Regions from separate parts of the Sulfitobacter sp. SBS6 genome, predicted to be linked through region 1. Evidence: riboswitches for the same ligand, from Rfam matches in the RefSeq annotation. Region 1 holds a riboswitch; each other region holds the start of a gene.
The links. Region 1 has a riboswitch for cobalamin ahead of bluB (5,6-dimethylbenzimidazole synthase). Riboswitches for the same ligand answer to the same signal wherever they lie in the genome.
Positions count from the first base shown of each region.

Region 1 (5,912 bases):
GTAAAGGGCAATCCGGTCGAGATAACCATCGACTGAAGCGACTTTAGCCCGCCTGCAGACAGCAGCAATACGATCGCTACGGCACCTTCGAAGATGCACCAGAACACGCGCTGTGGCGCAGGTGCGTCGACCTTGCCGCCTGCCGTGATCGTATCGATCACCAGCGAGCCGGAGTCAGACGAGGTCACGAAGAACACGATGACCAAGACGATCCCGATCAGCGATGTGATCCCGGCGAGCGGAAGCGCATCCAGCATGGCGAACAGCTGGCGTGGCAGCTCTGCCTCTTGCGCGGCGGTGTAGCCGTCGCTGATCACCTGATCGATTGCCATGCCACCAAAGACGCTCATCCACAGGACGCAAACGAGGCTCGGGATCAGCAGGACGCAGGTCAGGAACTCACGTACGGAACGGCCACGGCTGACGCGGGCGATGAACATGCCGACGAAAGGGGACCAGCTGATCCACCATGCCCAGTAGAACGATGTCCAGCCCTGCATAAAGTTGACGTCTTCACGGCCGATCGGATTGGACAGACCTGGCAGATATTCCACATAGGCCAGCAGCGATGACCCGAAGGTCGACAGGATCGCCAGCGTCGGTCCGACCAACAGCACGAAGGCCAGCAGCAAGAACGCCAGACCCATGTTGATCTCTGACAGGACTTTGACCCCGCCATCAAGGCCGCGCAGCACGGATACGGTCGCAATCGCGGTGATGCCGGTGATCAGCAGAACCTGAGTTGTTGGACCAACCGCCAGACCAAAGAGCTCGTTCAAGCCCGCGTTGGCTTGCGTGGCACCCAGACCAAGCGATGTCGCCAGACCAAAGAGCGTTGCAAATACGGCGAGAATGTCGATCACGTGACCGGGCCAGCCCCAGACGCGTTCCCCCAGGATCGGGTAAAAGGCAGAGCGGATGGTCAGGGGAAGACCCTTGTTATAGCTGAACAGCGCCAGCGCCAGACCAACAACGGCATAGATCGCCCAAGGGTGCAGGCCCCAGTGGTAGATCGTGGCCGCCATACCCAAACGCACCGCTTCGGCCTGATCGCCCGCTGCCGCGCCCAAAGGTGCCCAATCGGTGCGCAGGCCGTCTTCGCCAACAGCTGTGCCACCCATGGAGCTCGAGAAATGCGATAGCGGTTCAGAGACGCCATAGAACATCAGACCGATGCCCATGCCCGCCGCGAACAGCATCGAGAACCATCCAAGGTAGGTATAGTCGGGGCTTGCTTCGGCCCCGCCAAGACGCACACGGCCCAAAGGCGTGACGATCAGGAACAGGCAGAACAGCACAAAAATGTTGCCGGCAGAGATAAAGAACCAGTCAAAGCCCTTTGTCACCGACGAAAACAGCCATGTGAACAGCGCGCCAGACTGTTCGGGCAGCGCGAGTGTATAGAATACAAAGGCAACAATACACACACCCGAGATCGCGAAGACCGGGTTGTGAATGTCGAAGCCGAAGGGCCCCACGCTGCCTTCTTTGTTGTCTTGGCCGATCTCGTAATCCGTGTCGATTACGGCAGCGGCCCCGTCGGGTGTCGGGATACCCGGCGACGTTTCATCTGTCATTAGATGCTCTCCATTTTATGTATTTGCGACTAATCATAGCGCAACTCCGACAAAACGACCACCGCTGCGCGGGAATTAAGTAAATGAATATCATGGCTTAGCCCCCGGATGCGGGCTTGACGCCCCGTTTGCGGGTCGCGGGCTATGCGTTTTTTCCGTGGTTTACCGCGAATCCCCTCTTTGGATTCGGGTGAAACACCGGGGCGGATCCGCGTGCCTCAACGCCCAAGCCCGTCTGAACGGAGGGGGCAACCGCACCGCGGGATAGCGCCCTATCCCAAAAGATATGCCGTCCTATCCGTCCATGGCCCCGACCCACCTGCTTGCGCAAATGAAAGCGCGGGCGTCTGCGGTCACCATGGTCCCATGACAAATTTTTTCATCATGGGGGATGATATGAAAGTTACTTGCACACTACCAATTATCGCAACCGCGGCACTTCTGGCCGCTACCACTGTCAGCGCCGAAGGGTTCAGCCTGTCCGGTGCGCGCTCTGCCATGCAAAGCGACATCTCGTTCAACGTCATGCAATCCGCAGGGCAGGGTCAGATCAAGCTGCGCCATAAGGTCCAGCCCAAAGCGCAGGTCCGGTCCAAAACCGTGAGCAGCCGCAGCCGGTCTTTCCAAGAGCTCAGCGGGGTCAGCACGGCCGCGGACCTCAAAAGCCTCATCGCTTGGGCCGAGGCGGGTCCGAAGGGCTATGACGCCGTGCAATACGGGGCCAAACGGCTGCCGCCACAGCGTCCGACGCAAATGACCATCGGCGAAATCTACCGCTGGATCGACCGCACGCCGGGCCAACCGCATGCCATCGGTCGATACCAGTTCATTCCATCCACGCTGCGCAGTCTGGTGCGGCAGGCGGGGCTAAGCAAGAATGACCGCTTTACCTCGGCGGTTCAGGACGGGCTGGCGGATATCCTTTTGGTCGACGCGGGGTTTAACGCCTTCAAGAAGGGCAAGATCAGCCGCCACCGCTTTATGGAAAACCTCGCACGTATCTGGGCCGGTTTCCCGACCTCTAACGGGCGGTCCTATTATCACGGCTATGCAGGCAACAAGGCCGTCATCTCGTGGAACGAGTTCGACGCCGTGATGAAGAAGATTTTCGCAACCAAACGCGGCTGACCCCCGCGTTAGGGCTTGTTCCGGGCGGACAGCCGTGGCCCAATGGCCGGGTCTGGTGTCCGCCTCGCGGAAGAATCGGGAAGCTGGTGAAACTCCGGCACGTGCCCAACGCTGTAATGGGGATGGTTTGCGCATAGGCCACTGGAATATTCCGGGAAGGCGCGCGGACCAGACGACCCTAAGTCAGAAGACCGGCCAGACAGTACAGCTTGCCCCGCATGGACAGCGGGATTGGCGCTTAAACGTATTGTTGGGGACTGAACAATGCCGATACCCTCTGCGCTGGCACCCGCCGCGCCTTTTTCAGATGCTGAACGCGACGCCGTCTACAAGGCGATCTTTACCCGCCGCGATGTACGCGATCAGTTTTTACCCGATCCACTGGCCGAGGATGTGTTGCACCGCATACTGACCGCCGCGCATCACGCACCGTCCGTCGGGTTGTCACAGCCGTGGAATTTCATCGTCATCCGCGATCAGGCCGCACGCGATCAGGTCTGGCAAGCCTTCAACCGCGCCAACGAGGAAGCCGCCCAGATGTTCGAGGGCGACCGCCAGACAAGCTACAGGTCGCTGAAGCTCGAAGGTATCCGCAAGGCGCCGGTCAATATCTGCGTGACCTGTGACCGCAGCCGTGGCGGCAAGGTCGTGCTGGGGCGCACCCATAATCAAAGCATGGATCTTTACAGCACCGTCTGCGCGATCCAGAACCTCTGGCTTGCCGCCCGCGCCGAGGGCATCGGGATGGGCTGGGTCAGCGTGTTCCGCGATGCCGATCTGCGTGACCTGCTGAATATCCCCGACCGGATAGAGATCGTCGGCTACCTCTGTCTGGGCCACGTGGACGAGCTTTACCAGACGCCCGAACTTGAGGTGAAAGGCTGGAGCAAACGGCTCCCCGTGGACGAGATGATCTTTGATGGTACGTGGCAGGGCGACCCTTAGTCACTGCCCGTCCCGCTCACGTTGCCACCTCCCGCAATGCGAGTATTTTGCGCGGTCAGCGGAACTATGCCGGTTCCCTGACGTTGCCTTTGTGAAGCCAGTGCATCCCGCGTCTGGCACGCAAAGAGGAAGTATTCAAAATGGGCGGTATCATTTATCTCGTTGGTCTTGTGGTCGTGGTTATGGCGGTGCTGTCGCTGGTCGGCTTGGCGTAATCAAACGCCGGGGAGGCATTTACATGAACACGACACTTACTGAAAAAACTGCCGATGGATCCTATGTCGACTGGCCCGCAATTTTCGCGGGCACTGTTGTCGCTGTGGCGATCGGCCTCTTGCTGACCACCTTCGGCGCGGCACTTGGCCTGTCGTCGATCACGCTGGACGGAACTGACAATTCATCGACGCTTGAACTGGTGCTGACCGCGCTGTGGATGGTGATCACGCTCGTCGCCTCCTATCTGGCCGGTGGTTATATCGCGGGCCGCATGCGCCGCCGCGTCGAAAGCGCTACGGATGATGAAGTCACTGCACGTGACGGGATCAACGGTCTGGTTGTTTGGGGCCTCGGCTCTGTGATCTCCGCCGTGATGCTATCAAGCGCGTTGAGCTTTGCAGCCAATACCGCGGGCAATGTTGCTGCGGGTGCAGGCAAAGCGGCTGGTACGGTCGTCGAAGCTGCGGGCTCTGCCGTGGGAGGTGCTGCCTCCGGGCTGGCCGATGCGGCGGGTGCTGCAATCCCGGATGAGGCCAAGAATGATCCGACAGATTACCTGTCGAACCAGCTTTTGCGCCCCAATCAGGTCGACCCGCTTACAGCCGATCCCGAGCAATTGGCAGAGCAGACCGCCAGCATCGTCGCGAATATCTACCGCACGGGTGAGGTGAGCGAGGAAGACCGGACCTATCTTGCCGGCGCTGTTGCCGCACGCACCGATCTGACCCAGGCTCAGGCGAAAGAGCGTGTGGACCAGATCGTGACCCAGGCACAGGAAGCGCGTCAGGAAGTCGAAGACGCTGTAGCCGCTGCCAAGGCCGAGGCTGAACAAGCCGCAGCAGAGGCGAAAGAAGCAGCGGTTGAGGCTGCGCAAACCGCGCGTAACGCCGGTATCCTGACCGCCTTTGTGCTGGCCGCCGCGTCGCTGATTGCCGGTGTGGCATCTGTTGCAGGGTCGGTCCATGGGGGCCGCCACCGCGATCAGGGCCGTCTGTTTGCCGGTCTGACATATCGCGGCTAAATTGCTTCACGTGAAAATCGAAACCCCGGCGGCGCAAGCGGTCGGGGTTTTCTTCTGCCATCGTGATTCGGGATGTTCCGGGGCAGGGGGCGCTGCGACGACTTCAGGCGCAGCCATGGCACATGCAAAAACCGCGACGCTAAATAAATAAGGCATCAGGGCAAAGCGATATGTTTAAAGGGGGGATCTGGTGCTGAAGGGGAGGATTGAACTCCCGACCTCGTCATTACCAATGACGCGCTCTACCACTGAGCTACTCCAGCACTGTGGGCGGGTGATTAGACCCATTCGCAATATGGTGCAAGCGTAATCTGGACCATATCGGTCCGCTGCGCTAGACAATCGACATGTCAAAGGATACCGCCCCACAAAAGCCGCCAAAACCCAATGTATTGCGGGAAGACAGGCTGAAAGCCGCGCTGAAAGCCAATATGGGCCGACGCAAGGCGCAAGCGCGTGCGCGCAGCGACAAAAGCCAAAGCGACGACACGCAAAATAATAACGCGCAGACAGATAACGGGCCGACCGGCCAAACCAAGGAAGGCTGAAGGATGGATTCGATTGTGGTCAAAGGCGGCGGTGCGCTGTCGGGACAAATTCCGATTGCGGGGGCCAAGAACGCCTGTCTGACGCTTATGCCCGCGACCCTGCTGTCCGAAGAGCCGCTGACGCTGACCAACGCGCCGCGCCTGTCCGACATCCGCACCATGACCGAATTGCTGCGGTCCCTGGGGGCGGAGGTGACATCGATGCAGGACGGTCAGGTTCTGGCGATGTCGTGTCATGGCGAGATCAACACGCGCGCCGAATATGACATCGTGCGCAAGATGCGCGCGTCGAACCTTGTGCTGGGGCCGCTGCTGGCCCGCGAAGGGCACGCGCAGGTATCATTGCCGGGCGGCTGCGCGATTGGTGCGCGTCCGATGGATATTCACACCGACGGTCTGGCCCTGATGGGCGCAGAGATCGACTTGCGTGACGGTTATCTGCACGCCAAGGCGCAAGGCGGGGCATTGAAAGGTGCG
Region 1 covers NZ_JBLWBA010000005.1:1,129,590-1,135,501, reverse strand. The annotation lists gene ACNQ62_RS08835 (BCCT family transporter) at 1-1,577, opposite strand, end outside; gene ACNQ62_RS08830 (hypothetical protein) at 1,944-2,705, shown strand; cobalamin riboswitch at 2,742-2,920, shown strand; gene bluB (5,6-dimethylbenzimidazole synthase) at 2,970-3,650, shown strand; gene ACNQ62_RS08820 (hypothetical protein) at 3,889-4,887, shown strand; tRNA gene ACNQ62_RS08815 (tRNA-Thr) at 5,076-5,150, opposite strand; gene ACNQ62_RS08810 (hypothetical protein) at 5,235-5,435, shown strand; gene murA (UDP-N-acetylglucosamine 1-carboxyvinyltransferase) at 5,439-5,912, shown strand, end outside.

Region 2 (5,912 bases), on a different contig from region 1:
AGCTGGGCCGTCATCTCCCGCAGGGAGGCCAGCGCATCCAGCCCCAGCGCATGGGCCATGTTCCAGTCTTTGCCGGGGTAGGTGGACAGCACCACACCCACAGACTTTGCCGCGTTGCCCTGCACCCGTAGCTGGTGCAAGCGCTGCACGCGATCGGCGATGAAATCCACGCGGTTCGCTTCGGCGCGATGGGCGAAACGGCTGTATTGCAGCGCCTCGTCCCGTTTGCCGGGCTGTTTAAAGCTGACGACACCGCCAAACAGACGGCCATCGACCTCGGGCAAGACGACATGCATCGCCAGATCGGTGGGGGACAACCCGCGCTCTGATCCGGCCCAATCGCGCCGACGCGCGGTCGATAAGGCGACCTGCACCACGGGGCAATCCGATGCGCCCAGAACAGATGGTTCATCCGGCCCGCGCTGGGCGGAGAAAGCGGTGGCGTTCACGATCACCGCCGGATCAAGCCGGGCGATCTGCTGCGCGATCCACGGCGCGGTGTCTCCCTTGAGGCTGGGCGCGAAGAGCCCCACGGCGTCAAAGCCACGCGCGTCGAGCGCGGTGATCAGCGCATCCACAGGATCGGTATCGGCAGCCGTCAGATAGGACCGGTAGAAGGTCACAATCGCGCGCGGCTTGTCAGATGGTTCCGGCGCGGGGATCACGCCAGTGTGGGGGCGGTAGAACCCCGCTTCCGGCACGGTCTTGGCCCCTTTGGCTGGCCCCGCGTAAAGACCTGCGGCCAGCGACAGCTGCGCCAGTGCCGCCTGCGCAGCCACCGCCCCGCCCGTATCGCACAGATGTTGCAAGCGTCTTAACGTCGAATGCGGCAGCGTCGACAGCGCGTCGAGCCGTGGGTCGGGTTGGCCGTCCGCAGGCAGCACCGCCAGTGCGATCTGCTGTTTGCGCGCCATATCCTGCAAGGTCGCAAGCCCGTAAGGCCAATAGCTTTCGCCCCCGATCAGCCGCACCAATACCGCTTTGGCCCCCGCAAGGGTCTGTTCGGCATAGGTATCGACCGACAACGGATGTTTCAGCGCGACCAGATTGGCCAGCCGCAACGACGGCAAGCCCCCTTCCGCACGATGCCAGCCTGCCGCGAAAGCCCCCAGATCACTGTCCGAAAAGGACAGCACCACCAGATCCGCCGGCGTCTGCCCCAGGTCTTGGGGCAGATCGCTTTGGTCCAGTCCGTGGCTTTCGCGAAAGACGACATGCATGGCGGCTTAGCCCTCCAGCACCGCGCGGATCGCGGCTTCGTTCACGTGATCATGCTCTGCGATCACAACCAGCTGGCTGCGGCGCGGCATGTCCCCCCAAGGGCGGTCGAACTGGCTGCGCACGCGTTCGCCCACGGCCTGCACAAGCAGACGCATCGGTTTGTCCTGAACAGCGATATAGCCTTTGACGCGCAGGATTTTCTGCTCGCGCGCCAAGCGCAACACGGCGGCCTCAAGCGTGGCGACATCGGCGACTTCGCCCATGTCGATCACAACGCTTTCAAAGTCGTCATGTTCGTGATCGTCATGCCCGTCGTGGTGGCTGGGGCGCGCGTCGATGTCATCTTCGGCGGCAGCTTCCAGACCCAGTACAACGCGCGGGTCGATCACGCCTTCGGTCATCGGAATGATCGGCAGCTTGCGCGGCGCATGCGCCTCGATCACCTTGCGCGCAGCCTCGACGCCGTCGGGGCCCGCCAGATCGGCCTTGGACAGCAGCACGATGTCGGCGCAGGCGATCTGGTCCTCAAAGACTTCGGACAAAGGCGTTTCGTGGTCCAGACTGTCATCGGCATCGCGCTGCGCGGCCACGGCCTCCAGATCGGGGGCGAACTGCCCGCTGACCACGGCTTCGGCATCGGCAAGCGTAATCACGCCGTCCACGGTGATGCGCGACCGGATCGCTGGCCAGTCAAACGCCTTGAGCAAGGGTTTGGGCAGCGCCAGCCCCGACGTCTCGATCAGGATATGATCAGGCGTTTCAGGCAGGGCCATCAGCGCTTCGATGGTGGGGATAAAGTCATCGGCCACGGTGCAGCAGATACAGCCGTTTGCCAGCTCGACGATGTTCTCGGCGGGGCAATTGTCAATCGCGCAGGATTTCAGGATGTCGCCATCCACACCGGCGGTGCCGAATTCATTGACCAGCACGGCCAGACGCTTGGAGCCCGCGTTCTCCATCAGGTGACGGATAAAGGTGGTTTTGCCAGCGCCCAGAAAGCCGGTGATCACGGTAACGGGAATTTTGGTAAGGTTGGTCATTCGGTAGGCTCCTGTGGGGGAATGCGGGCGATGGATTGTTTGCGGAAGACCACGGGGCGTTCGCGCCAGGGCACCACGCCATCAGAGGTCTGGCCATAGGCAGTGACGCCCTTCACGATATCGGACAAATGCGCGTCCGTGTCGAGATCGCCGTACACATAAGTCCAGCGCGACGGGCCACCCGACAGGACCATCGAACAGCCCCGCGAACAGGCCGACAGACATTCGGCTCCGCGCAGGTGCACACCGTCGGGCAGATGCCCCGACAGCGCGTCAAACAGCTGTTGCCCAGGGCGCGGCGCGTCCTCGGCGGTGATCTGACCTGCGCGACAGGTGGTGCAGATGGTGACGGTGACCGGTTGATCCGTGGTGGTCATATCTTGCCTCATACGTCGATGGGCCAAGGGGGATCGCCAGCAGCGAACGACATGCGAACAGCGTTCTAGGCCAGTCGCGAAACACCCCGTTCGCCCGTTACAAACTATGCTGGCAGGTCTCCCGGCTTGCGGATCTAAGGCAGCTTGCCTTGCGAACCTTCACCTTCCCAGCCTGCGGGCCAGTGGTTGAAAGCTCTCTCCGGTCACGGTCGCGGGGGCGGCTGCGCTTGGCGCTGACCCAAGGCTGGATCAATGCGTATCGCGTTCCCTCTTCGCCTGTCTGGGACAGGAACCAACATACGCCCTGCATTGGTCATTTGCCCGCCCCTGTCAAGCTGCGCCTGTCATAACGCAGGGGCCAAACCCGCTTTGCGCCGATTTTCCCGCGGGCGACCAATGCGCAGGGGGCACCCGCGGATGCTTGACGGGATCACCGCAGGCTGACACCAAGGGCTGCACAAAAAACACGAGGTCCCGCCATGCCCACCCGCGCCATCATGATCCAGGGCACCGGATCGAATGTGGGGAAATCCATGCTGGTGGCGGGCCTGTGCCGCGCGGCCACGCGTCGGGGGCTTTCCGTCGCACCGTTCAAGCCGCAGAACATGTCGAACAACGCCGCCGTCACCGAGGACGGCGGAGAGATCGGCCGCGCCCAAGCTCTGCAAGCGATTGCCTGCGGGCGGCCCCTGTCGGTGCATATGAACCCCATCCTGCTGAAGCCCGAAACCGACAGCGGGTCGCAGGTGATCGTGCAGGGGCAGCGCCATAGCACCCTGCAAGCGCGTGACTTCAGCAAGGCCCGCGCAGGGCTGATGACCCCCGTGCTTCAAAGCTTCGGAATCCTCGGGCAAAGCGCCGATCTGATCATCGTCGAAGGCGCCGGCAGCCCGGCAGAGGTGAACCTGCGCCAGAACGACCTTGCCAATATGGGCTTTGCTCGCGCCGCAGGTGTACCCGTTGTATTGGCCGGAGACATCAACCGTGGTGGCGTCATCGCCCAGATCGTCGGCACCCAAGTGGTGATGGACCCGCAGGACGCGGCGATGATCACCGGCTTTCTGGTCAACAAGTTCCGCGGCGATGTCAGCCTTTTTGACGACGGCTACCGCGAGATTGAACGCCGCACCGGCTGGACGGGGTTCGGCACATTGCCGTGGTTTGCCAACGCGCACCTGCTGCCCGCCGAAGACGCGGTGGACCTGTCGCGCGCGCCCTCTGACGGGGGGTTCCACATCGTCTGCCCCATGCTCTCGCGCATCTCGAACTTCGACGACCTCGACCCGCTGGCGGCAGAGCCCTCGGTGCGGCTGACCATGGTCCCTCCCGGCACGCCGTTGCCCGCCGACGCCGATCTGGTGATCCTGCCGGGCACGAAATCCACCCGCGGCGATCTGGCTTTCCTGCGCGCCCAAGGCTGGGACATCGACCTTTATGCCCATGTGCGGCGCGGCGGCGCGGTGCTGGGAATCTGCGGCGGCTACCAGATGCTGGGCCGGTTTATCGAGGATCCGCAGGGCTTCGAGGGACCTGCGGGCCGCGAAGAGGGGCTGGGCCTGCTGGATGTCGAAACCCGTATGGCCCCGGATAAGACCCTGACCCGCGTCACCGCCGACCATGCCGCAACGGGCACGCAGATCGACGGCTATGAAATCCACATCGGACAGACGGTGGGGGCCGATTGCGCCACGCCCTTTGCGCATATCAACGGCATCCCCGACGGGGCAGGGTCGCGCGATGGCAAGATCACCGGCACCTATCTGCACGGGCTCTTTACCAACGACAGTTTCCGCAGTGCCTGGTTGGCGCAACTGGGGCTGAGGGCCGGGCCGACCTCCTACAGTCAGACCGTGGAAGATACGCTCGACGCGCTGGCCGACCATATGGAAACCCATCTGGACGTGTCCGCCCTGCTGGCCTGTGCCGCACCGGTTGCATAACACCCGCGCTGACCTTTGGTCACGATCACGACGCTTGCTTAATTTTGTGATCGCGGGGATACATGCCGTCAAATTTACGCAAAGGACCCTTTGTTATGGAACGTAACCTGACCCTCGTTGCGCTGTTCGCTGCCCTGATTGCAGCACTTGCGTTGATCCCGAAATTCTCGCTTGGCTTCGGCGTGCCAATCACGGCGCAAAGCTTGGGCATCATGCTTTGCGGGACCGTGCTGGGGGCCAAACGCGGCGCGCTGGCCGTGCTGCTCTTCTTGCTGCTGGTCGCTTTGGGGCTGCCGCTTCTGGCCGGTGGCAACGGTGGGCTGGGTGCCTTCATGCTGCCGTCCTCGGGCTTCCTGATCGGCTTCCCCGTGGCGGCTTTCGTCACCGGCCTGATCGTCGAAAAATGGTACGGGCCCTCGCTGACCATCGTTGCGGCGGTTGCTTCGGTCATCGGCGGGATCGTCGTGCTTTATATCTTCGGGATCATCGGCCTGTCGATCGCGCTGGATAAATCGCTGCTGGAATCCGCCGCGCTGGTGACCGTGTTCATTCCCGGCGACCTGATCAAAGCAGTGCTTGCAGGGTTTATCACCAGCGGTCTGGCCAAAGCGCGCCCCGCCAGCGTCCTGTCGCGCAGCTGATCCGACGCAAAGCCTGAAACAGCGAAAGCGCCCCTAGAGGGGGGCGCTTTTTTCGTTGCCAAGGCAGACGAAGCCTTACCCCCGCGCATAGACATCCTCGTAGCGGATAATATCATCTTCGCCAAAATAGCTGCCGGTCTGCACCTCGATCAGAACCATGGGCAGTTTTCCTGGGTTCTCCATCCGGTGCACGGACCCGAGCGGGATGTAGACTGACTGGTTCTCGCTGATCAGTTTCACGGTGTCGTCCACAGTTACTTTCGCGGTGCCTTCGACCACGATCCAATGTTCCGACCGGTGGTGATGGCTTTGCAAGCTCAGGGCTGCACCGGGGTTCACCACGATGCGTTTCACCTGAAACCGCCCGCCGATCACAAGGCTTTCATACCAGCCCCACGGGCGGTAATCGCGCGGCAGTTGGACCGCTTGGCTGGCATCCCGTTGCTTAAGCGCATCAACCGCTTCCTTCACCCGCTGCGCTTGCGATTTATCCGCCACCAGCACCGCGTCCCCCATGGCGACGGCGATGATATTGTCCAGCCCGATGCCGACCAGCTGCAACCCGTCGGTTTCCGATCGCAGCAGCGTGCCCGCACAGTCAATCGCGGTGGCATTGTCCGAACAGACATTCCCCGCCGCGTCAGGCCCGCTTTCCAGCCAGACCGCATCCCAACCGCCCAGATCGGACCATCC
Region 2 covers NZ_JBLWBA010000006.1:756,731-762,642, reverse strand. The annotation lists gene cobN (cobaltochelatase subunit CobN) at 1-1,220, opposite strand, end outside; gene cobW (cobalamin biosynthesis protein CobW) at 1,227-2,261, opposite strand; gene ACNQ62_RS12750 (DUF1636 family protein) at 2,258-2,638, opposite strand; cobalamin riboswitch at 2,732-2,950, opposite strand; gene ACNQ62_RS12745 (cobyric acid synthase) at 3,118-4,578, shown strand; gene ACNQ62_RS12740 (biotin transporter BioY) at 4,674-5,219, shown strand; gene ACNQ62_RS12735 (mannose-1-phosphate guanylyltransferase/mannose-6-phosphate isomerase) at 5,295-5,912, opposite strand, start outside.
Region 2: it holds a riboswitch for cobalamin, as region 1 does, so the genes downstream of both, ACNQ62_RS12750 (DUF1636 family protein) here and bluB (5,6-dimethylbenzimidazole synthase) in region 1, are expected to answer to the same signal.

Region 3 (5,912 bases), on a different contig from region 1:
AAGGTGACGCCGGCGCTACGGCGTTTTGCCGATGGTCTGGGATTGCCGCTGATCGAACTGTCGGAAGCCGATATCGCAGACATCCCGACGCGTACCGTGTCACCGCGCGTGCAGGCGCGGTTCGGGACTGGATCACTTGCCGAGGCCGCCGCATTGCGCGTTGCCGGTCGCGGTGCCAAATTGACGACCTTGCGTGTGACCAGCCCCAATGGCATGGCCACCGTAGCTATCGCGGAAGGAATTGCCCCATGACTGTTCACTTTATCGGCGCGGGCCCCGGTGCCCCTGATCTGCTGACCCTGCGAGGGCGCGACCTGATCGCCGCCTGCCATGTGTGTCTGTATGCCGGATCGCTGGTCCCGTCAGAGCTGCTGTCCTACTGCCCTGCGGATGCGAAGATCGTGAACACCGCGTCGCTGTCGCTGGACGAGATCATGGCAGAGATCAAGGCCGCCGATGATGCGGGGCAGGATGTGGCGCGGCTTCATTCGGGTGATCTGTCGGTCTGGTCCGCCATGGGCGAGCAGCTGCGCCGCTTGCGCGAGCTGGACATCGAGTATGACATTACCCCCGGCGTGCCCGCCTTTGCCGCTGCCGCCGCCGCTTTGGGGAACGAGCTGACGCTGCCCGGTGTGGCGCAGTCGCTTGTTCTCACGCGGACATCTGGGCGGGCCTCGGCCATGCCCGAGGGTGAAACGCTCGAGAATTTCGCCGCCACGGGTGCCACGCTGGCGATCCACCTGTCAGTGCATGTGCTGGATGATGTGGTCGCGCGGCTCACCCCTCATTACGGAGAGGACTGCCCCGTCGCCATCGTCTGGCGCGCCAGCTGGCCCGATCAACGGGTGGTGCGGGCGACCTTGGGCAGCGTGATCGACGCCACCGACGGCGAACGCGGGCGCACGGCGTTGATCCTTGTCGGCCGCGCGCTGACGGCAGAGGAGTTCCGCGAAAGCTGTCTGTACGCTGGCGATTACGACCGCCGTTTCCGCCCCGTCGGCACAGAGCCGCGCTTTCCCGAGGGAACAGAATGATGGAGACTACGCAACTGCCCAAGGGCCTGATGATCTCGGCCCCCGCGTCGGGCACGGGCAAGACCACCTTGATGCTGGGCCTGCTCAACGCGCTCAGCCGTCGCGGCGTCGACGTGCGCCCGTTCAAGAGCGGGCCGGATTACATCGACCCCGGCTTTCACCGCGCGGCTTCCGGGCGGTCGTCCTATAATATCGATAGCTGGGCCATGGGGGCGGGCGTGTTATGCAACCTGATCGGCACCGCGCATGGCGGCGATCTGGCCCTGATCGAAGGGTCAATGGGGCTGTTCGATGGTGTGGCGCAACCGGGGGAAACCTCGAACGGGGCGAGCGCCGATATCTCTGCTATGACGGGCTGGCCGGTGGTGTTGCTGCTGGATGTATCGGGTCAGGCGCAATCGGCTGCGGCCACCGCCCTTGGGTTCAAGACGATGCGCCCGGATGTGCATGTCGCGGGTGTGGTGCTGAACAAGGTCGCCAGCCCCCGTCACGAGGCCCTGCTGCGTCTGGGGATGGAGCAGGTCGGCATCCCCGTTCTGGGCGCGCTGCCCCGACAGGGATCGGTCACGCTGCCGGAACGCCACTTGGGTCTGGTGCAGGCCGAGGAGCAGCCCGAGCTGATGAAGCTGCTGGATGCGGCAGGTGATTTCATCGCGCAGCATATCGACCTTGATCTGTTCGTCTCTGCCGCCCAAGGGCGCAGTATTCCCGACGGGCCAGATGTGCTGCCCCCGCCCCCCGGTCAACGGATCGCTTTGGCCAAAGACGCCGCGTTTTCGTTCATCTATCCGCATTTGCTGGACCACTGGATCGCCGCGGGTGCGCAGGTGTTGCCCTTCTCGCCGCTGGCGGATGAGGCACCGGACGACAGCGCCGACATCTGCTGGTTGCCCGGCGGCTATCCCGAGCTGCATGCCGGACGCCTTGCCGCTGCCGCGCAGTTCCGCGACAGCCTGCAACAATTCGCCACGACGCGCCCGGTGCATGGGGAATGCGGGGGCTATATGGCGATGGGGGCCGGGTTGGTCGACAAGGAAGGCGTGCGGCATCAGATGGCGGGGCTGCTGGGGCTGGAAACCAGCTATGAGAAGCGCAAGATGCATCTGGGCTACCGGCTTGCCACGCTGAACGAACCCGGCCCCGGCTATGACGCGGGCGCGCGGTTGCGCGGGCATGAATTCCACTATTCTACCATCCTGTCGCAACCAGACACGCCGCTGGCGCGGGTGGTCGATGCCAATGGGGCCGAAGTGCCCGAGACAGGCTCGCGCCGCGGCCATGCGACGGGCACCTTCTTTCACCTGATCGCGGGGGCGTCATGAGCGGTTTTGTCTCTTTCGTCTCCTCCGGTCCGGGTGATCCCGAGCTGCTGACCGTGAAGGCGGTAAAGCGGTTGCAAGAGGCCGAAGTCGTGCTGTTCGACGATCTGTCGGCGGGTCCGATCCTTGAACATGTCTCGCCCGAGGCGGATCTGATCGGGGTGGGCAAACGCGCCGGACGGCTGTCTCCGAAGCAGGATCACGTGAGCCGCCTGCTGGTCGAACACGCATTGACCGGCGCGCGGGTGGTGCGGCTCAAAAGCGGGGACGCGGGCGTGTTTGGCCGGCTTGAAGAAGAGCTGACCGCGCTGAAAGCGGCAGGCGTCGCCTTCGAGATCATCCCCGGTGTGACGGCGGCGTCTTCGGCGGCGGCGGCGGCGATGATTCCGCTGACCCGGCGGCTGACCGCGCGGCGGGTGCAATTCATCACCGGCCACGGCGAATCGGGGGCCTTGCCCGAAGATCTGAACATGGCGGCGCTGGCCGATCCTACGGCGACCACGGTCGTCTACATGGGACGCCGCACTTTTGCTGGTTTCGCCGCGCGGCTGATCGAGGCGGGCTTGCCCCCCTCGACCCCTGCCCTGCTGGCAGAGGCGGTATCGACCCCCGATCAAAAGCTGAGCCGCCACACGGTTGAAAGCCTTGCCCATCTGCCGCTGGATCCCGCAACGTCAGCGCCTGCGCTGATCCTTTACGGGCCGTTGACCGAATAGATGACTTGACAAAACCGGCCCGAAAATGACCACCTATTCCGGACGGTTCCCCGTGCGCCTTCGGGCAATCGGGGTGAAAAGGGAATACGGTGCGGTGCCAAAGCTAAGGTGCCAAATCCGGAACTGCCCCCGCACCTGTAAGTGAAGAGCAACCCGCATTGCCACTGGGCCAGACCGCCTGGGAAGGCGCGGCACGCATGGACGCACAAAGTCAGGAGACCTGCCGTCATGGGGATGATCCCCGATCCAACTGGCTGCCCCCCGGGGCGGCTTTCACATTATGCCGTCGGGGAAGACGGTAAGGAGACCTGAATATGCATATCGAACCCGAAGTCGTGACCGGCGCCAAGCTGGTCCTGTCCTATGGCACCGCCGCCGGTGCTGCGGCCTATACCGCGAAAACCGCAATGGACTCTGTCCGTGAGAAAGGCGTCGTGCCTTTTGCGGGCGGGGCCATGGTGGCCACCGCGCTGACCTTTGTCTTTTTTCAGGTCTTCCCGCATTTCCCCGTGGGCGTGAGCGAAGTGCACCTGATACTCGGGTCGACCCTGTTCCTGCTGTTCGGCGTGGCCCCTGCGGCTGCGGGTCTTGCGCTTGGTCTGCTGGCGCAGGGCGTGTTCTTTGCCCCCATCGACCTGCCGCAATACACGATGAACGTCACCACGCTGCTGGTGCCTTTGTTCATGGTCTCGGCGCTGGCCAAACGCATCATCGCGCCCAACACCGCCTATGTTGATCTGACCTATGTTCAAGCGCTCAAGCTGTCGACCGCGTTTCAGGCGGGCGTTGTGGGCTGGGTCGCCTTCTGGGCCATCTACGGTCAGGGCTTTGCCGCCAGCAACATCGCCGCTGTGGCCAGCTTTGGCGGGGCCTATATGATGGTCATCCTGATCGAGCCTCTGGTGGATCTGGCCGTGCTCGCCGCCGCGAAAACCCTGCGCGATTTCGCGGGCAGCGCGCTGTTCACCAAACGTCTGACACAGACTGCCGCTGAATAATCCAAGACCCGACGCGGCCCCCTGCTCTGCGGGCCGCGTCACCCCCTGCCGGAGCCTCAAGATGTTTACGCTTTCACTGATCGGCATCGGGTCCGGCAATCCCAAACACCTGACATTACAAGCCATCGACGCGCTGAATGCCTGCGATGTGATCCTGATCCCGTCCAAGGGCGCGGGCAAGGATGATCTGGCTGGCCTGCGGCACGAGATTTGCGCCCAGGTGCTGCGGTCGGACGGGCCTGAAATTCACGAATTCACCCTGCCCAAACGCGACGCCGCCAACCCTGATTATCACGCGGGCGTCCACGATTGGCATGATGCCATTGCACAGGTCTGGCTGGCCGAGATGCAGCGCACCCTGCCCCAAGGCGGCCGTGTCGGTTTCCTCGTCTGGGGGGATCCATCGCTGTATGACAGCACCCTGCGCATTGCGGAGCGGTTGCAAAAGGCCGTCACACTCACCGTCGATGTCGTGCCGGGGATTACCTCGCTTCAGGTACTGACGGCGGGCCATGCGATCCCGCTGAACACCATCGGTAATCCCGTCACGATCACCACCGGTCGGCAGCTGCGCGATCATGGCTGGCCGCAGGGTGTGGATACGATTGCCGTCATGCTGGACGGCACCTGCGCCTTCGAGGTGTTGCGGCAGCACAGCGACATACACATCTGGTGGACCGCCTATGCCGGCATGCCGAACGAGCGTCGCATCGCAGGCCCGCTGGATCAGGTCTGCGACCGCATCATCGCCACACGGGCAGAGGCACGCGCCGCCCATGGCTGGATCATGGATATCTACCTGCTGCGCCGGTAGAAACGCGCACTACAGCTTTTCAAGCCGTTGCAAAATCGGGCAATCGGGGCGGTCATCGCCAGCGCATTCATGCACCAGATGGGTCAAGGTCTGACGAATATCTTGCAGGTCCGCGATCTTGCTTTCGATCTGCGCCAGATGTTGCTGGGCGATGGCACGGACATCGGCGCTGGCGCGATCCTGATCATCCCAAAGCGCCAGCAGGTCGCGGCAATTCTCGATCGTGAAGCCCAAGGCCCGCGCACGGCCCAGAAACGTCAGCTTATGCACGTCGCTGTCGCAAAAGCTGCGATACCCGTTGGTGTCACGCGCGGGCGTGATCAGACCGATGTCTTCGTAGTAGCGGATGGTCTTGGCAGGCAGACCTGCGCTTTTCGACACGTCACCGATGTTCATGGACGTCTCCTTTCGTTGAATTAGGCGGTTGCTGCGGCGGCGATCCACCGCAGGCGCAGGGCGTTGAACAGGACAAAGACGCTCGACAACGCCATGGCGGCGGCGGCAAGCACGGGCGACAGCAGCACGCCGAACAGCGGATAGAGCACACCGGCTGCAACGGGGATCAGCAGCGCGTTATAGCCAAAGGCCCAGAAGAGGTTCTGCCGGATATTGCGCATGGTGTGCTGGCTGATGTGCAGGGCGTTCACCACCCCTTGCAAATCGCCCGACATCAGCACCACGTCGGCCGCTTCGATAGCGACATCCGTTCCGGTACCGATGGCGATACCCACGTCGACCCCCGCCAGCGCGGGCGCATCATTGATCCCGTCCCCGACAAAGGCGACCTTGTGGCCCGCCTGTTGCAGGTCCTCCAGCGCGGCGACCTTGCCGTCGGGCAGCACTTCGGCGACCACGGTATCGATCCCCAAACGGTCGGCAATCGCCTGCGCCGTGGCCTTGTTGTCACCGGTGATCATGGCGATTTTCAGCCCCGCTTCGTGCAGTGCCTCCAACGCTTGGGGCGTCGTTTCCTTGATCGGGTCGGCGACGCCGATCATCGCGACAAGCGCCCCATCCACGGCGGCGAAAAG
Region 3 covers NZ_JBLWBA010000006.1:769,930-775,841, forward strand. The annotation lists gene ACNQ62_RS12795 (cobalamin biosynthesis protein) at 1-252, shown strand, start outside; gene cobM (precorrin-4 C(11)-methyltransferase) at 249-1,034, shown strand; gene ACNQ62_RS12805 (cobyrinate a,c-diamide synthase) at 1,031-2,356, shown strand; gene cobA (uroporphyrinogen-III C-methyltransferase) at 2,353-3,069, shown strand; cobalamin riboswitch at 3,096-3,312, shown strand; gene ACNQ62_RS12815 (energy-coupling factor ABC transporter permease) at 3,384-4,067, shown strand; gene cobF (precorrin-6A synthase (deacetylating)) at 4,129-4,881, shown strand; gene cueR (Cu(I)-responsive transcriptional regulator) at 4,891-5,277, opposite strand; gene ACNQ62_RS12830 (heavy metal translocating P-type ATPase) at 5,298-5,912, opposite strand, start outside.
Region 3: it holds a riboswitch for cobalamin, as region 1 does, so the genes downstream of both, ACNQ62_RS12815 (energy-coupling factor ABC transporter permease) here and bluB (5,6-dimethylbenzimidazole synthase) in region 1, are expected to answer to the same signal.